4 regions of the Streptomyces tuirus genome follow, and region 4 is predicted to be linked to each of the others. Evidence: riboswitches for the same ligand, from Rfam matches in the RefSeq annotation. Region 4 holds a riboswitch; each other region holds the start of a gene.
What was found. A riboswitch is a leader RNA that binds a small molecule or an ion and turns the genes downstream of it on or off. The one in region 4 is predicted to bind cobalamin.
Positions count from the first base shown of each region.

Region 1 (3,649 bases), 1.4 Mb from region 4:
GCCATGGCGCACGCCACCCCGCACCGGCTCTTCCTGACACGCCCGTTCGCCGCGCAGCACACCACGCCGCCGGCGCTCGCCGTGCCTCGTCAGGACGGCACGGCGAGCGCGGGTCGGGGATGACTACTCGACGATCTTCAGCAGTTTGTTCGCGGTGCCCTGTGCGGGGTTGGAGATCTTGTCGGGTGTGGCGCCGTCGGTGAGGGCCTTGGCGACCTGTTCCGGCGTGGCGTCCTTGTGGCCCGCCAGGTAGACGGCCGCGGCGCCCACGACGTGCGGGGTGGCCATGGAGGTGCCCGATATGGTCTTGGTGCCTTCGTCGCTGTCGTTCCACGCGGAGGTGATGTCGGAGCCGGGGGCGTACACGTCCACGACCGCGCCGAAGTTGGAGAAGTCCGACTGCTTGTCGTCCTTGGTCGAGGACGCGACGGTGACGGCTTCCTTCACGCGGGCCGGGGAGCCCTGCCCGGCGTCGGAGGATTCGTTGCCCGCTGCCACGGCGAAGGTGACGCCGGCCGCGATGGCCTTGCGCACGGCTTCGTCCAGGGCCTCGTCGGCGCCGCCGCCCAGGCTCATGTTCGCCACGGACGGGCCCTGATGGTTCTTGGTGACCCAGTCGATGCCGGCGACGACCTGCTCGGTGGTTCCGGAGCCGTTGTCGTCGAGCACCCGGACGGCGACGATCTTCGCCTTCTTGGCAACGCCGTGGGCTGTGCCCGCGATCGTGCCGGCGACATGGGTGCCGTGGCCGTTGCCGTCCGTGGCGTCGTTGTCGTTGTCCACGGCGTCGAAGCCGGAGGCGGCCCGTCCCCCGAAGTCCTTGTGCGTGGTCCGTACGCCGGTGTCGATGACGTACGCGGTCACGCCCTCGCCCGCGCCGTCGGGGTAGGTGTACTTGCTGTCGCCGGCGGTGTCCGCCTGGTCCAGGCGGTCGAGGCCCCAGGAGGGCGGGTTGTCCTGGGTGGCGTTGATGCTGAACTTCTTGACCTGCACCACCTTGGCGACCGCCGGGTCGGCGGCGAGCCGCTTGGCCTCGGCCGACGAGAGGCCACCGGCGGAGAAGCCGTCGAGGGCGGCGGTGTAGGCGCGCTTGAGCTTGCCGCCGTACTCCTTGGCGAGGGCGGTCTTGTTCACCTTGTCGTCCAGCGTGACGATGAAGCTGCCCGGTACGGCTCCCTTGGCGCCGAGTCCGTACACGGTGCCCTCGGCGGGAGCGGATTCGGGAAGGATCTGCGCGTGTGCCGTCCCGAAAGTCGTCAGGGTTGCGGCGACAGCCGTGGCGGTGAGGATCTGCATTCTGCGTGTGAATGCGCGAGCTGACATGTGAGGGTTCTCCTCGTCACTTTCGTGGGGGGTGTGGGGGGTTCGGACCGGAACTGCGTTCGGCCCGCCTAGAACCTGACTCATTGATGTGCTCAGATCAAGGGCTTCACGTCGACCCGCGCCGTCTCAGCAGGTCAGCAGCGCACGAATCGGCCATCCTCCCCAGCGCGTTCATTCCTCACATGCCTGACGCTCATACGGACGTTGTGTCGAGGATGTGTGACCATACGCCGGGCGGAGCGGTGGTTCCGGACAATCTGGGTAGACAACGCCGGTTCCGCAGCAAGCGATTTCGGGCCGGCGTTTCGTAGAACCCGAAAATTGCTGCGGACCGCGCCCCTCGGCAAAAACCAGACCGATTAGCTACCCCGGCCGCGTGACCCACCTCACCGTCCGGATGGCGAGGCGAGCAGTCCTGTTCTCCGGCGGGCCCGTAGGGTGACCGGTGCAGCTGGTTCGCCCCGTCCGCCAGGCGGGATGCGTCGCAAGAGGGAACCCGGTGGGAATCCGGGACTGCCCCGCAGCGGTGAGCGGGAACGACCGCCGTCATACGCACTGGGTCCGACGCATGGGGCCTGGGAAGCGACGGCCAGTAGGAGTCCTCCGTCCGGAGGATGTGCCCGCGAGTCCGAAGACCTGCCCGTTGCCCGTGTACGACCGGCTCGTGCACGGATATCCCGGTGACCTCGTGGGCGGGTCGGCGTACATACCGGGCGGACAGCCGCGCTCCGTCGCGCGAGGCCGACTCCGTCCGGTCCGTCACTCCTTCGCGCTCTCGTCCGGTCTCCGGGATCTCAGGGATTCATCTCGCGAAGGAGATCTCCGTGACCACCACCAAGGCCGCGGCCGCGACAGCGCGGGCCACCGTGTACGGCTACCCCCGCCAGGGCCCGGAGCGGGAGTTGAAGAAGGCCATCGAGGGCTACTGGAAGGGCCGCGTCACCGCGGACACCCTGGAGGCCGTCGCCGCTGGACTGCGCCGCACCAACTGGCGGGAGCTGGCCGCGGCCGGCATCGACGAAGTGCCCACCGGTGACTTCTCGTACTACGACCACGTCCTCGACACCACCGTCATGGTCGGCGCCGTCCCCGGCCGCCACCGTGCCGCCGTCGAGGCGGACGCCCTGGACGGGTACTTCGCCATGGCCCGCGGCACCCAGGACGCGGCGCCGCTGGAGATGACCAAGTGGTTCGACACCAACTACCACTACCTTGTACCGGAGTTGGGTCCGGACACCGTCTTCACCGCGAACTCCGCCAAGCCCGTCACCGAGCTGCGGGAGGCCCTCGCCCTCGGGCTCACCGCCCGTCCCGTGCTGGTCGGCCCCGTCACCTACCTCCTGCTCGCCAAGCCCGCCCCGGGCGTGCCCGCGGACTTCGAGCCGCTCACCCTCCTCGACCGGCTGCTCCCGGTGTACGCCGAAGTCCTCGCCGACCTGCGCGCGGCAGGCGCCGCGTGGGTGCAACTCGACGAGCCCGCGCTCGTCCAGGACCGCACTCCCGCCGAACTGAACGCCGCAGCGCGCGTCTACCGCGGCCTCGGCGCCCTGGCCGACCGGCCGAAGCTGCTGGTCGCGTCGTACTTCGACCGGCTCGGCGACGCACTTCCGATGCTGGCCAAGGCTCCCGTCGACGGGCTCGCGCTGGACTTCACCGAGTCCGCCTCCGCCAACCTCGACGCCCTGGCGGCCGTCGGCGGGCTGCCCGGCAAGCGGCTGATCGCCGGGGTCGTCAACGGCCGCAACATCTGGGTCGACGACCTGGAGAAGTCACTGTCCACCCTCGGCACCCTGCTCGGGCTGGCCGACCGGGTCGACGTGGCCGCCTCCTGCTCCCTGCTCCATGTGCCGCTGGATTCCGCCCGGGAGCGGGACATCGATCCGCAGATCCTGCGCTGGCTCTCCTTCGCGAAGCAGAAGACGGGCGAGATCGTCACCCTCGCCAAGGGCCTGGCCCAGGGCACCGACACGATCACCGGCCAACTCGCCGCCAACCGCGCCGACCTGGCTTCCCGCGCGGGTTCGCCGATCACCCACGACCCCGAAGTCCGGGCTCGCACCGCCGCCGTCACCGCCGCGGACGCCCGCCGCTCACAGTCCTACGCCGAACGGGCCGCCGCCCAGCGGGCCCACCTGCGTCTCCCCCTGCTGCCGACCACGACCATCGGCTCCTTCCCGCAGACCGGCGAGCTCCGCACCGCGCGGGCCGATCTGCGCGCGGGCCGCATCGACGCGGCCGGCTACGAGGAGCGCATCAAGGCCGAGATCAGCGAGGTCATCTCCTTCCAGGAGAGGACCGGCCTGGATGTCCTCGTGCACGGCGAGGC
Region 1 is NZ_AP023439.1:153,911-157,559, forward strand. Features, by position in the region: gene IGS69_RS00750 (S8 family peptidase) at 124-1,323, opposite strand; cobalamin riboswitch at 1,759-1,981, shown strand; gene metE (5-methyltetrahydropteroyltriglutamate--homocysteine S-methyltransferase) at 2,148-3,649, shown strand, end outside.
Region 1: linked by a shared signal. The riboswitch ahead of metE (5-methyltetrahydropteroyltriglutamate--homocysteine S-methyltransferase) and the one ahead of IGS69_RS07060 (cobalamin biosynthesis protein) in region 4 are both predicted to bind cobalamin.

Region 2 (3,649 bases), 970 kb from region 4:
GGACGCGCAGGGTGCCGTCGTAGCCGCGCCCGGCGAGTCCGGCCTGGAGCCGGGTCGCCCGGTCGAAGGCGCGGACGAACGCGGTGGCGCCGAGCCCGGCCAGGGAACGCCACTGCGCGGCCCGGCCGGTGTGCCCGAGCCGGGCCGCCTGGGCCTCCCGGATGCGCCGCACGGAGTCCAGCAGCAGGAAGCTCATCCGGTACGTCACGAGCGCGACGTCGACGACCGGCGCGGGAACCCCGGCCCGGACCAGCCGGGGCAGCAGGTCGGACATGGGCGTGGTGAAGGCGAACAGCAGCACGCCCAGGGAGGCCGCCGAGGTGCGCAGCAGCAACTCCCCGGCCCGCAGCGGCCCGTCGTGCGCGAGCGAGACGACACCACCCGGCCCGCCCACCTGGACGAGCAGCGTGACCGCGCCGGTCACGCAGAAGCCCAGCGGCACCCGGTAGGCCCGCCACAGCCGCCGCCCGGGCACCCCGGCCGGCCCCAGCAGCACCACCAGGGCGGTCAGGAGGACCAGGGCGGCGCCCGGCCAGGGCGGCAGCGAGATCGCGAGCACGGTGAGGCCGAGCCCGAGCACGGCCTTGTCCACGGGATGGCGGCGGCGCCAGCGACTGCTGTGCGCCGCCGCGTCGATCGGCAGCACCCGGGCTCAGTCCTGTTCCGCGGTGGACTTCCCGGTGGCCCCGGCGAGCGCGCTGTCGGCCTCCCGCTCCAGCGCCCGCTGCTCGCCCTGCCTGCGGCCCCGGCGCAGGCCGAAGTAGTAGGCGAGGACACCGGCGCCGAGAGCCGCCTGGAAGGAGAACAGCGCCGACTCGATCTCACCGGACGGCGGTTCGTACAGCGGCGAGAACCACGGCTCGTAGTCCGGCTTCAGCTCGGTGATCGCCGTCTCGGCCTCGCCGTCGGCACCCGCGAACGGCTCCTTCTTGTGGTCGCCGAGACCCAGCGCCAAGGGCAGCACCGCGAGCGCCGCGACGACGAACAGCAGGACCAGGTTGATCTTCGTGTTCCTGCTCATCGGGCCACCGCCTCGGTCTCGGTGCGGGTCTGCTTCTTGGCGAGGAGCACACCCAGCCGGGTCAGTTCGCCCTTGCTGGACTGCACGAGCAGCCGCATCACGAGCACGGTCAGCAGACCCTCGCTCACCGCGAGCGGGACCTGGGTGACGGCGAAGATGGAACCGAACTTGCCGAGCGCGCCCAGGAATCCGCTGCCCGGGTCGGGGAACGCGAGCGCCAGCTGCACGCTGGTGACGCAGTAGGTGGACAGGTCGGCGACGAACGCGCCGGAGAACACCGCCACCATCAGCGGCGCGTTGGAGCGCCGCAGCAGCTTGTAGACGGCGTATCCGGCCCAGGGGCCGACGATCGCCATGGAGAAGACGTTGGCGCCGAGCGTGGTCAGGCCGCCGTGCGCGAGCAACAGCGCCTGGAACAGCAGGGTGATGGTGCCCAGCACCGCCATGATGGGCGGCCGGAACAGGATGGCTCCGAGGCCCGTGCCGGTGGGGTGTGAGCAACTGCCGGTGACGGACGGCAGTTTCAGGGCGGACAGGACGAAGGTGAAGGCGCCGGACGCACCGAGGAGCAGGGTGCTCTCGGGGTGCTCGCGGACTTCACGGGTGAGTGACCGGACCCCGTGGACGACGAACGGCGCCGACGCGACGCCCCAGGCGACCGCGTGCGCCGGAGGAAGGAAACCCTCGGCAATGTGCATGGCTCAGCAGACCCTCTCCAGCACCTCGTGGATGGTTGACGCGCCTTGGCCGGTCTCCTGGCTGACGGGTACCACCGCCCGGACTCCGCCTTCCCGGGTCGCAAGGACCCAGTGGCTGCCCGTGAGGGCCGGAGCCGGACTTCCCGATTCACAGTGGCGAGGGCCGCACCGGCATCACACCGGATTTCCCGTTCACCAAGGCCTGGTGACAATAAGGCCGGGGTAAGGGCGATGACAAGCCACCCAAGGGGCGCGCGAGGGGGCGCCCGCTCGCACACCGGCGCATCCCCCGGCTGATCCACGCGCACCGGCCAGGGGTCCTCCGTGCGCTGCCCGGGCCGCGTCAGTCGTCGTCCCCGTCGTCCTCGCCGTCGCCGCCTTCCCTGTCATTCCCGGCCTGGCCCGGGTTCTCCGGCTGCGGCTGCTCCGGCCCGCCGGGGCCCGCGTCCTGCGTCGGAGTCGCGGCGCCGGGCTCCGGCGCCACGGGCGTCGGAGAAGCGGCCGGCGCGGACGGAGTGACATCGGACACGGTGCCGGCGGCCGGCGCGTCGGCCACCCCCGGCCCGGCCGCCGGAGCGGCCCCGGGACCGGCCTCGGAATCGGACGAGGAAGACGACGCGGAGTCGGTGGACGGCGTGGCGGCGGGGCTGCTCGCGGTCGGGGACGCGTCGGGTTCCGTGCTTTCCGCGGTCGTGTCGGGCGAGAACCAGCGCATGCCGATGAGCATCGCGGCGAGGAAGAGCGCCGCGGCTGCGGCCGTCGCGGCCAGTCGCGACCGGTTGCCCGGGCCGCCGCGCCCGCGGGAGCGTCCCGAACGTCCCGCCTGGGCCGCCCGGGCCGCGCTGCGGTGCCCGGCAGTCGCGGGCAGCGCGTACGTGGTCGGGTTGCCGGTCCCGGCCGTGGCGTACGGGCCCGGCCCGGCGGGCATCGCCGCGGACGTGGTCCTGGGCCGCAGTGGCGGCGAGGCTTCCGGCAGCGGCTCGGGCAGGCCCCGCCAGGCGCCGCCGGCGAACCACTCGGCGGCCTGCTGGGCGGTGGGCCGGTCCTCGGGCTGCTTGGCGAGCAGTCCGAGGAGGTAGTTCTCGAACGCGGGCGGCAGCCCGGCGACACCCAGCTCGCGGGGTGGCACGGGGGCGGCGTCGAGGTGCTGGTGGAGAAGGGCTACGGCGGTGTCGGCCTCGAACGGCGGGCGCCCGCTGAGGAGCTGATAGAGCACACAGCCCAGGGAGTACATGTCGGAGGCGGGCCCCGCCTGCTTGCCCAGGGCACGCTCGGGCGCGAGGTACAGGCCGGTGCCGACGATCTGGCCGGTGGCCGTGAGAGCGGCGCCCGGGTCGTCGAGGAACCGCGCGATGCCGAAGTCGCCGATCTTCAGGGTGCCGTTGGCGTCCAGCAGCAGGTTGGCGGGTTTGACGTCCCGGTGCACGATGCCCTGCCCGTGCGCGGCGGCCAGCCCGGCGGACGCCTGTGCGGCCAGATCGGCCACCTGCTCGGCGGGGAGCGCGCCCGAGCCCGTCAGCACCCCGGCGAGGCTGTCGCCCTCGACCAGCTCCATCACCAGGTACAGCCGGTTGTCGTACTCGCCGAAGTCCAGGACGCCGACCACGTTGGGGTGGTTGAGACGCCCGGCGGTCTGAGCCTCCAGACGGAACCGGGAGGTCGCCGTGGCATCGGTGTCCTGGGGGAGCAGCAGCTTGAGGGCCACCGCTCTGGCGAGCGTCTCGTCGTACGCGCGCCAGACCTCTCCCATTCCACCGCGCCCGATCTCAACATCCAGCCGGTAGCGGCCCGCTAGCAGCACTCGTCCTCGTCTCATGCGTGTGGGTAGGTCGTCGCCGCAGGCCGAACTCCCCGCTTGTGCACGGGGATTGGTGGGGGGTGCCGCAGCCGACCCAGGATACTGGCGCGGCGTGACCACCGATCGCCGCGG
Region 2 is NZ_AP023439.1:536,066-539,714, reverse strand. Features, by position in the region: gene cbiQ (cobalt ECF transporter T component CbiQ) at 1-646, opposite strand, end outside; gene IGS69_RS02560 (energy-coupling factor ABC transporter substrate-binding protein) at 653-1,021, opposite strand; gene IGS69_RS02555 (energy-coupling factor ABC transporter permease) at 1,018-1,719, opposite strand; cobalamin riboswitch at 1,750-1,934, opposite strand; gene IGS69_RS02550 (serine/threonine-protein kinase) at 2,063-3,535, opposite strand.
Region 2: linked by a shared signal. The riboswitch ahead of IGS69_RS02555 (energy-coupling factor ABC transporter permease) and the one ahead of IGS69_RS07060 (cobalamin biosynthesis protein) in region 4 are both predicted to bind cobalamin.

Region 3 (3,649 bases), 3.6 Mb from region 4:
CAGTTGCTGCCAGACACGCTCGGTCTTGGTGCGGGCGAGGATGCCCTGGGGCGCTTCCTCGGCGAACCGCTGCTGGGCCATCCGCTCGAAGTTCAGATCGGCCTCGCCGTCGGCGTCCCGCAGCCGGATCGGCACGGGAACGGCACGCTCATGGGCCAGCAGTTCCGTGAGCCGCACGAGGACGGCGGTCTTCCCCGTGCCGACACCGCCGACGAGCAGATAGGGCCGACGGGTGGTGCGTTCCCTCAGCCGTTGCGCGATGACCTGGGCGAGTTCCTCGCGGCCCACGATCTGCGTGTCGTCGTGGCCGGAGGTGAGCACGAGTCCATGAGGGTCCTTGCGCGCCTTGACGAGGTAGCGCCGTTTGTTCCAGCTGTACCACCAGAACAGGAAGAGCGCGGCGGCGACCGATGCGGTGAGGACCGGGCCGACGAACCTGACCAGCGCCTCTACCCCCGGCTCCTGCTGCCACTTCTCGACCGTGGTCTCCCTGCCGGTGACCAGCAGCATGTGGACGCCGGCCCCGATCCAGCCGAAGACCACGAGGGCTCCGACCGCCCACGCCATCCGGACCACGTTGGTGTAGGAGAACCACCTGCGCCACTTCTTGGGGCGGGTGGTGCCCCGGCGGGCCTCGAGACGAATGGTCAGACCGTGCCAGTGGCCGACGAATCCGCGGCTGGTCCGCTTCGCTGCCCGGCGCAGATCCAGTGTCACCATCGGCGCGTTGCGCGGCCGCTCCTTGCCCGCAGTGCGACGGACGACCCTCGTCATGGCGCTTGCTCCCTCCGAGAGGACTTCCGCTGCGGAGGATCTGACGGGCGCCGGCACCTACTTCCATGGAAGCACTCCAGGCACGCCCCGCAACCCGGTGGGACACGCCCCGAGGGATCACTCTCCTCATCCATCAGCTGACGCTCCGACACCACCGCGACACAACATCTGGGGGTGCCAACCCGGCCCGGCACAAGATGTATGCTCATGCTCGCTGTCGCCGCAGGGGAATCCGGTGCGAATCCGGAACTGTCCCGCAACGGTGTACCCATGCCCATATCGGCGCATGGGCGTCAGTCCGAGGACCTGCCGACAGCGCACCCGGCCACCCGGCCGGTGTGCCCTGACGTCCGGGCCTCGTGGAATGGGCCGGTGGACGCGACGCCGCGTGCGCTCGTGTGCTGCCCCCTGCCCTCGACGAGGCCCCGTGCCGAGCGAGGGAGAGCCCCACGTGACCATCGCGCCAGCCGAACCGGTCTCAGCCGCCGAGGAGGAGCAGGACGCTCCCGGTACCGCGCTGCTGCGGACCCTGACCGAGCTGACCGCCGACCTCCCCGACGCCGACCCCGGCCGGGTCGCCGCCGCCGCGCTGCGCGGCCGGTCCGCCGCCGCGGACGAGGCGGAGTTGCGGGAACTGGCGACAGAGGCCGCGGCCGGTCTGATCTCCGAGGATCCCGCCTACTCCCGGCTGGCCGCCCGGCTGCTGACCATCGGCATCCGCGAGGAGGCCGCCTCGCAGGGCGTCACGTCTTTCACCGAGTCCGTGGCGGTCGGCCACCGAGAGGGCCTCATCGCCGACCGCACCGCCGAGTTCGTCCGGGTGCACGCGGCCCGGCTCGACGCCCTGATCGACACCGGCGCCGACGACCGCTTCGGCTACTTCGGCCTGCGCACCCTGCACAGCCGCTACCTGCTCCGGCACCCGATCACCCGCAAGGTCGTCGAGACGCCCCAGCACTTCATGCTGCGGGTGGCGAGCGGCCTCGCGGAGGACGACACCACCCGTGCGCTGGAGGAGGTCGCGGCCCTGTACGGGCTCATGAGCCGCCTCGACTACCTCCCCTCCTCCCCCACCCTCTTCAACTCGGGGACCCGGCACCCGCAGATGTCGTCCTGCTACCTCCTCGACTCCCCCAAGGACGAGCTGGACTCCATCTACGACCGCTACCACCAGGTGGCCCGGCTGTCGAAGCACGCCGGGGGCATCGGAGTCGCCTACTCCCGCATCCGCGCCCGCGGTTCGCTGATCCGCGGCACCAACGGGCACTCCAACGGCATCGTCCCGTTCCTGAAGACCCTCGACGCCTCGGTCGCCGCCGTGAACCAGGGCGGCCGGCGCAAGGGCGCGGCCGCGGTCTACCTGGAGACCTGGCACTCCGACATCGAGGAGTTCCTGGAGCTGCGCGACAACACCGGCGAGGACGCCCGCCGCACGCACAACCTGAACCTGGCGCACTGGGTGCCGGACGAGTTCATGCGGCGCGTGAACGCCGACGGGCAGTGGTCGCTGTTCTCCCCCTCGGACGTGCCCGAGCTGGTCGACCTGTGGGGCGAGGAGTTCGACGCGGCGTACCGGGCGGCCGAGGCGAAGGGCCTGGCGAGGAAGACCCTGCCCGCCCGTGAGCTGTACGGCCGCATGATGCGCACCCTCGCGCAGACCGGCAACGGCTGGATGACCTTCAAGGACGCCGCCAACCGCACCGCCAACCAGACGGCCGAGCCGGGCCACGTCGTCCACTCCTCCAACCTCTGCACGGAGATCCTGGAGGTCACCAGCGACGGGGAGACGGCGGTCTGCAACCTGGGCTCGGTCAACCTGGGTTCCTTTGTCGACACATCGACCGGCGGCCTGGACTGGGAGCGACTGGACGAGACCGTCCGTACGGCCGTGACCTTCCTCGACCGGGTCGTCGACATCAACTTCTACCCGACCGAGCAGGCGGGCCGCTCCAACGCCCGCTGGCGTCCGGTCGGCCTCGGCGCGATGGGCCTTCAGGACGTCTTCTTCAAGCTGCGCCTGCCCTTCGACTCGCCTCAGGCCAAGGCCCTCTCCACCCGCATCGCCGAGCGGATCATGCTCGCCGCGTACGAGGCCTCCGCCGACCTCGCCGAGCGGAGCGGCCCGCTGCCGGCCTGGAAGAAGACCCGTACGGCCCGGGGCGTACTGCACCCCGACCACTACGACGTGGAGCTGACCTGGCCGGAGCGCTGGGCGGCGCTGCGCGAGCGCATCGCCACGACCGGCATGCGCAACTCGCTGCTCCTCGCCATCGCCCCCACGGCCACCATCGCCTCGATCGCGGGCGTGTACGAGTGCATCGAGCCGCAGGTGTCCAACCTGTTCAAGCGCGAGACGCTGTCGGGTGAGTTCCTCCAGGTCAACTCCTACCTGGTGGACGAGCTCAAGCGGCTCGGCGTGTGGGACGCCCGCAGCCGGGAGGCCCTGCGTGAGGCCAGCGGCTCGGTGCAGGACTTCGCCTGGATCCCCGAGGACGTGCGCGCCCTCTACCGCACGGCGTGGGAGATCCCGCAGCGCGGCCTGATCGACATGGCGGCGGCCAGGACGCCGTTCCTGGACCAGTCCCAGTCACTGAACCTGTTCCTGGAGACGCCGACCATCGGCAAGCTCTCCTCGATGTACGCCTACGCCTGGAAGTCCGGGCTGAAGACCACGTACTACCTGCGCTCGCGCCCGGCGACCCGCATCGCCCGTGCCGCCCAGGCCACCGTCCCCGCGCAGGCCACCCCGGATCCCGAAGCGGTCGCCTGCTCCCTGGAAAACCCCGAGTCCTGCGAGGCCTGCCAGTAATGAGCACCCAGAACCTTCTCGACCCCGGCTTCGAGCTCACCCTGCGTCCCATGCGCTACCCGGACT
Region 3 is NZ_AP023439.1:5,084,695-5,088,343, reverse strand. Features, by position in the region: gene IGS69_RS23515 (NACHT domain-containing protein) at 1-774, opposite strand, end outside; cobalamin riboswitch at 976-1,102, shown strand; gene IGS69_RS23510 (ribonucleoside-diphosphate reductase subunit alpha) at 1,226-3,583, shown strand; gene IGS69_RS23505 (ribonucleotide-diphosphate reductase subunit beta) at 3,583-3,649, shown strand, end outside.
Region 3: linked by a shared signal. The riboswitch ahead of IGS69_RS23510 (ribonucleoside-diphosphate reductase subunit alpha) and the one ahead of IGS69_RS07060 (cobalamin biosynthesis protein) in region 4 are both predicted to bind cobalamin.

Region 4 (3,649 bases):
CATGGCCCCGGCGGCTCTCGACATCGTCCTCGATGTGCTCGCCGAGGATCTGGAAGCCGCCGCAGATGCCGAGCACGGGCCGCTGCTCGGCGGCCCTGCGGACCAGGGCCTCGGCGAGCCCCCGCTCCCGCAGCCACTCCAGCGCCCGGACCGTCCCCCGGGTGCCGGGCACGATGACGAGGTCGGCGTCGGACAGCTCCTCCGGCCGATCCACGAACCGCACCACGACGCCCGGTTCGGCGGCCAGCGCGTCCACATCCGTGAAGTTGGACATCAGCGGCACGGCGCAGACCGCGACGCGCAGCACGTCCTCGCCGACGGGCGGGGCGACGACGGACTCCCGGACGGCCCCCCGCAGGGAGACCCTGAGGCCGTCCTCCTCGTCGATCCCGAGCCCGTGCCGGAACGGCAACACCCCGTACGTCTTCCGCCCCGTGAGCCCGAGCAGCATGTCCAGCCCCGGCTCCAGCAGGGAGACGTCCCCGCGGAACTTGTTGACGAGGAACCCGGCGACGCAACGCTGGTCCTCGGGCGACAGCAGCGCCACCGTCCCGAAGAACGAGGCGAACACCCCGCCCCGGTCGATGTCGCCGACGACGAGCACGGGCAGCCCGGCGTTCCGGGCGATCCCCATGTTCACGATGTCCGTCCGCCGCAGATTGATCTCGGCGGGAGAACCGGCCCCCTCACAGATCACCGCGTCATACGTGCCCCGCAACTGCTCCAGGCAGTCCAGCACCGTCCCGAGCAACTGCTGCTGCCGTCCGCCGTGATAGCCGCGCGCGCTCAGCTCCCCGACCGGCTTGCCCAGCAGCACGACCTGACTGCTCTGCTCTCCACCGGGCTTGAGCAGCACCGGGTTCATCAGCGCGGTCGGCACGATGCGGCAGGCCTGTGCCTGCATGGCCTGCGCCCGCCCGATCTCGGCCCCCTCCGTCGTCACGAAGGAGTTCAGGGACATGTTCTGCGCCTTGAAGGGCGCGACCTTGACGCCTTGGCGCACCAGCCACCGGCAGATCCCGGCGGTCACGACGCTCTTGCCGGCGTCGGAGGTCGTCCCGGCGACGAGAAGCCCACCGCTCATGTCATTTCCCCCTGTTCGATGACCGCGCGCTCATCAGCAGCCGCGCACCGGCGCACACCCCGAGCGCGAGCCAGGTGACGCGCTTCGACAGCCGCACGGCCCGCTCGACGTCATGGCGGCCGACGGCCCGCCCCCGCGTGTTCAGCACGGGCCGGTGCTCCACCCGCCCGCCGTACGACAGCGTCCCGCCCAGCCGCACCCCGAGCGCCCCCGCGAACGAGGCCTCCACGGGCCCGGCGTTGGGGCTCGGATGCCGCACCGCGTCGGCCCGCCACGCCCGCACGGCCCCCCGCGGATCCGGCCCCGCCAGCACGGCGAGTACGGCGGTCAGCCGCGCTCCCGGCCACCCCGCGAGGTCGTCCAGCCGCGCGGAGGCCCACCCGTACCGGCGGTACCGGGCCGACTTGTGCCCGACCATGGCGTCCAGGGTGTTGACGGCCCGGAACCCGAGCAGCCCCGGCACCCCGCCGACGGCCCCCCACACCAGCGCCCCCACCACGGCGTCGGAGGTGTTCTCGGCGACCGACTCGACCACGGCCCGGGCCATGCCGTCGGCGTCGAGGGCCTGCGGGTCACGCCCGCACAGATGCGGCAGCCGGGCCCGGGCCGCCTCGACGTCCCCGGCCTCCAGGGCACGCCCTATGGTCCGCGCCTCCCGGGCGAGTGAAGTCCCCCCGACGACGGCCCAGGTGGCGACGCCGGTCAGCGCGACGGAGGCGACGGCGGACGGCCGCACGGCACGCGCGGCGGCGGACCCGAGGGCGACGGCCCCTCCGGCACAGACGGCGGTGTGCAGCGCGCCCCACCCGCGGTGGTCCCGCCACAGCACCCGTTCCACGGCACTCGCGGCCCGCCCGAACGCGGCGACCGGATGCCCCCGGCGAGGATCACCGAGCAGCAGGTCACCGATCAGGCCGGCGGCGGCGCCGTACGCGAAGACGCGACCGGCACCCATGGGCTCAGCCGGCCAGGAGGGCGGGCAGGGGTGGGGTGTTGAACCTCGATCGGCAGCCGCGCATGGCGATATGTGTCCTCACTCAGGGTGTCCACGCCCTGGTTCGACGAGACCGGCGGTGAGAGTTCCTGGCTCCCGGGGATTGCTACCCCGGTGACAGTGGCGGGACCGCGCCGGACTTTCACCGGCTTCCTCTCCTGCCGCCGTATTGGCCCCGGCAGTCCACCACGGCCGGGAACCGCCGTCAACTTGCCGTTGACCTGCGAGGGGAGAGTGTGGAGAACCCCACATTGCCCCCTCCCGTACACACGACGACCGGGCGGCACGGAACCGGAGTTCCGTGCCGCCCGGTGGACACGACGTGACGTCAGGCCCTCAGGCCACGATCAGATAGATCCCGTACCCCACGGCCGCCGCACACGCCGCGAAGCACGCGTACGCGCCGGTGACCGCGAGTCCCGCGGACCCGCCCTCCGCCACCGCCCGCTCACGGCGCGACAGGCCGGTGATGCCGAGGGTGAACAGGCCGACGAGGGCCACGGTGACCACGAGGCTGACACCGAAGACGGAGCCGAGGGCCGCCCAGTCGATCTTCATATCCGAGACTCTTCCTTGTAACCGGTGGCGGGGTCAGACCGTGGTGGTCGTGGTCGGCGTGCGCTCGGCGGTGGCCTGCGACGGGAACGCGGGGACCGAGTCGTCCGACGCCGTGGCCGTGCCTCCCGCCGGGGGCGGTGTCACGGCGGCCATCGCCGTGGTGACCACGCCCGCGGGCTCGGTGTCGTCGGTGTCGTTGACGTTGGTGTGGTCGACGACCTCACGCCGCGAGAGCTTCCAGATCCACGCGCTGGAGGCGATGAGGAAGACCGCCACCGCGGCGGTGCCCCAGTTGCCGAAGCCGGTGACGTACTCGGCGAGCGCGCCCACCAGGGCCGCCGCCGGCAGCGTCAGGCCCCACGCGACGAACATCCGCGTCGCGGTGGACCAGCGGACCACACCGCCCTTGCGGCCGAGGCCCGCGCCCATCACCGAACCGGACACCGAGTGCGTCGTGGAGAGGGAGAAGCCGAGGTGCGAGGAGGCCAGGATGACGGTGGCCGCGGAGGTCTGGGCGGCGAAGCCCTGCTGCGGCTGGAGGTCGGTCAGGCCCTTGCCCATGGTGCGGATGATGCGCCAGCCGCCCAGGTACGTGCCGAGCGCGATGGCGAGACCCGCCGAGAGGATGACCCACATGGGCGGGTCGGAGTCGGGCGCGACGGCGCCGCCGGCCACCAGGGCGAGGGTGATGACACCCATCGTCTTCTGCGCGTCGTTGGTGCCGTGGGCCAGGGAGACCAGGCCCGCGGAGGCGATCTGGCCGGCCCGGTAGCCCTTCTTGGACGCGTTGCCGTCGGCCTTGCGGCCGAGGGAGTACGTCAGCCGCGTGGCGAGCATCGCCGCGATGCCCGCGACCAGCGGGGCGGCGATCGCCGGGATGAGCACCTTGGTGACCAGCACGTCGCCGTGCACCGCGCCGACGCCCGCCGAGGCGATCGTGGCGCCGATCAGACCGCCCATGAGGGCGTGGGAGGAGCTGGACGGCAGACCGACCAGCCAGGTCAGCAGGTTCC
Region 4 is NZ_AP023439.1:1,507,307-1,510,955, reverse strand. Features, by position in the region: gene IGS69_RS07065 (cobyric acid synthase) at 1-1,084, opposite strand, end outside; gene IGS69_RS07060 (cobalamin biosynthesis protein) at 1,086-2,039, opposite strand; cobalamin riboswitch at 2,140-2,297, opposite strand; gene IGS69_RS07055 (hypothetical protein) at 2,415-2,636, opposite strand; gene IGS69_RS07050 (inorganic phosphate transporter) at 2,670-3,649, opposite strand, start outside.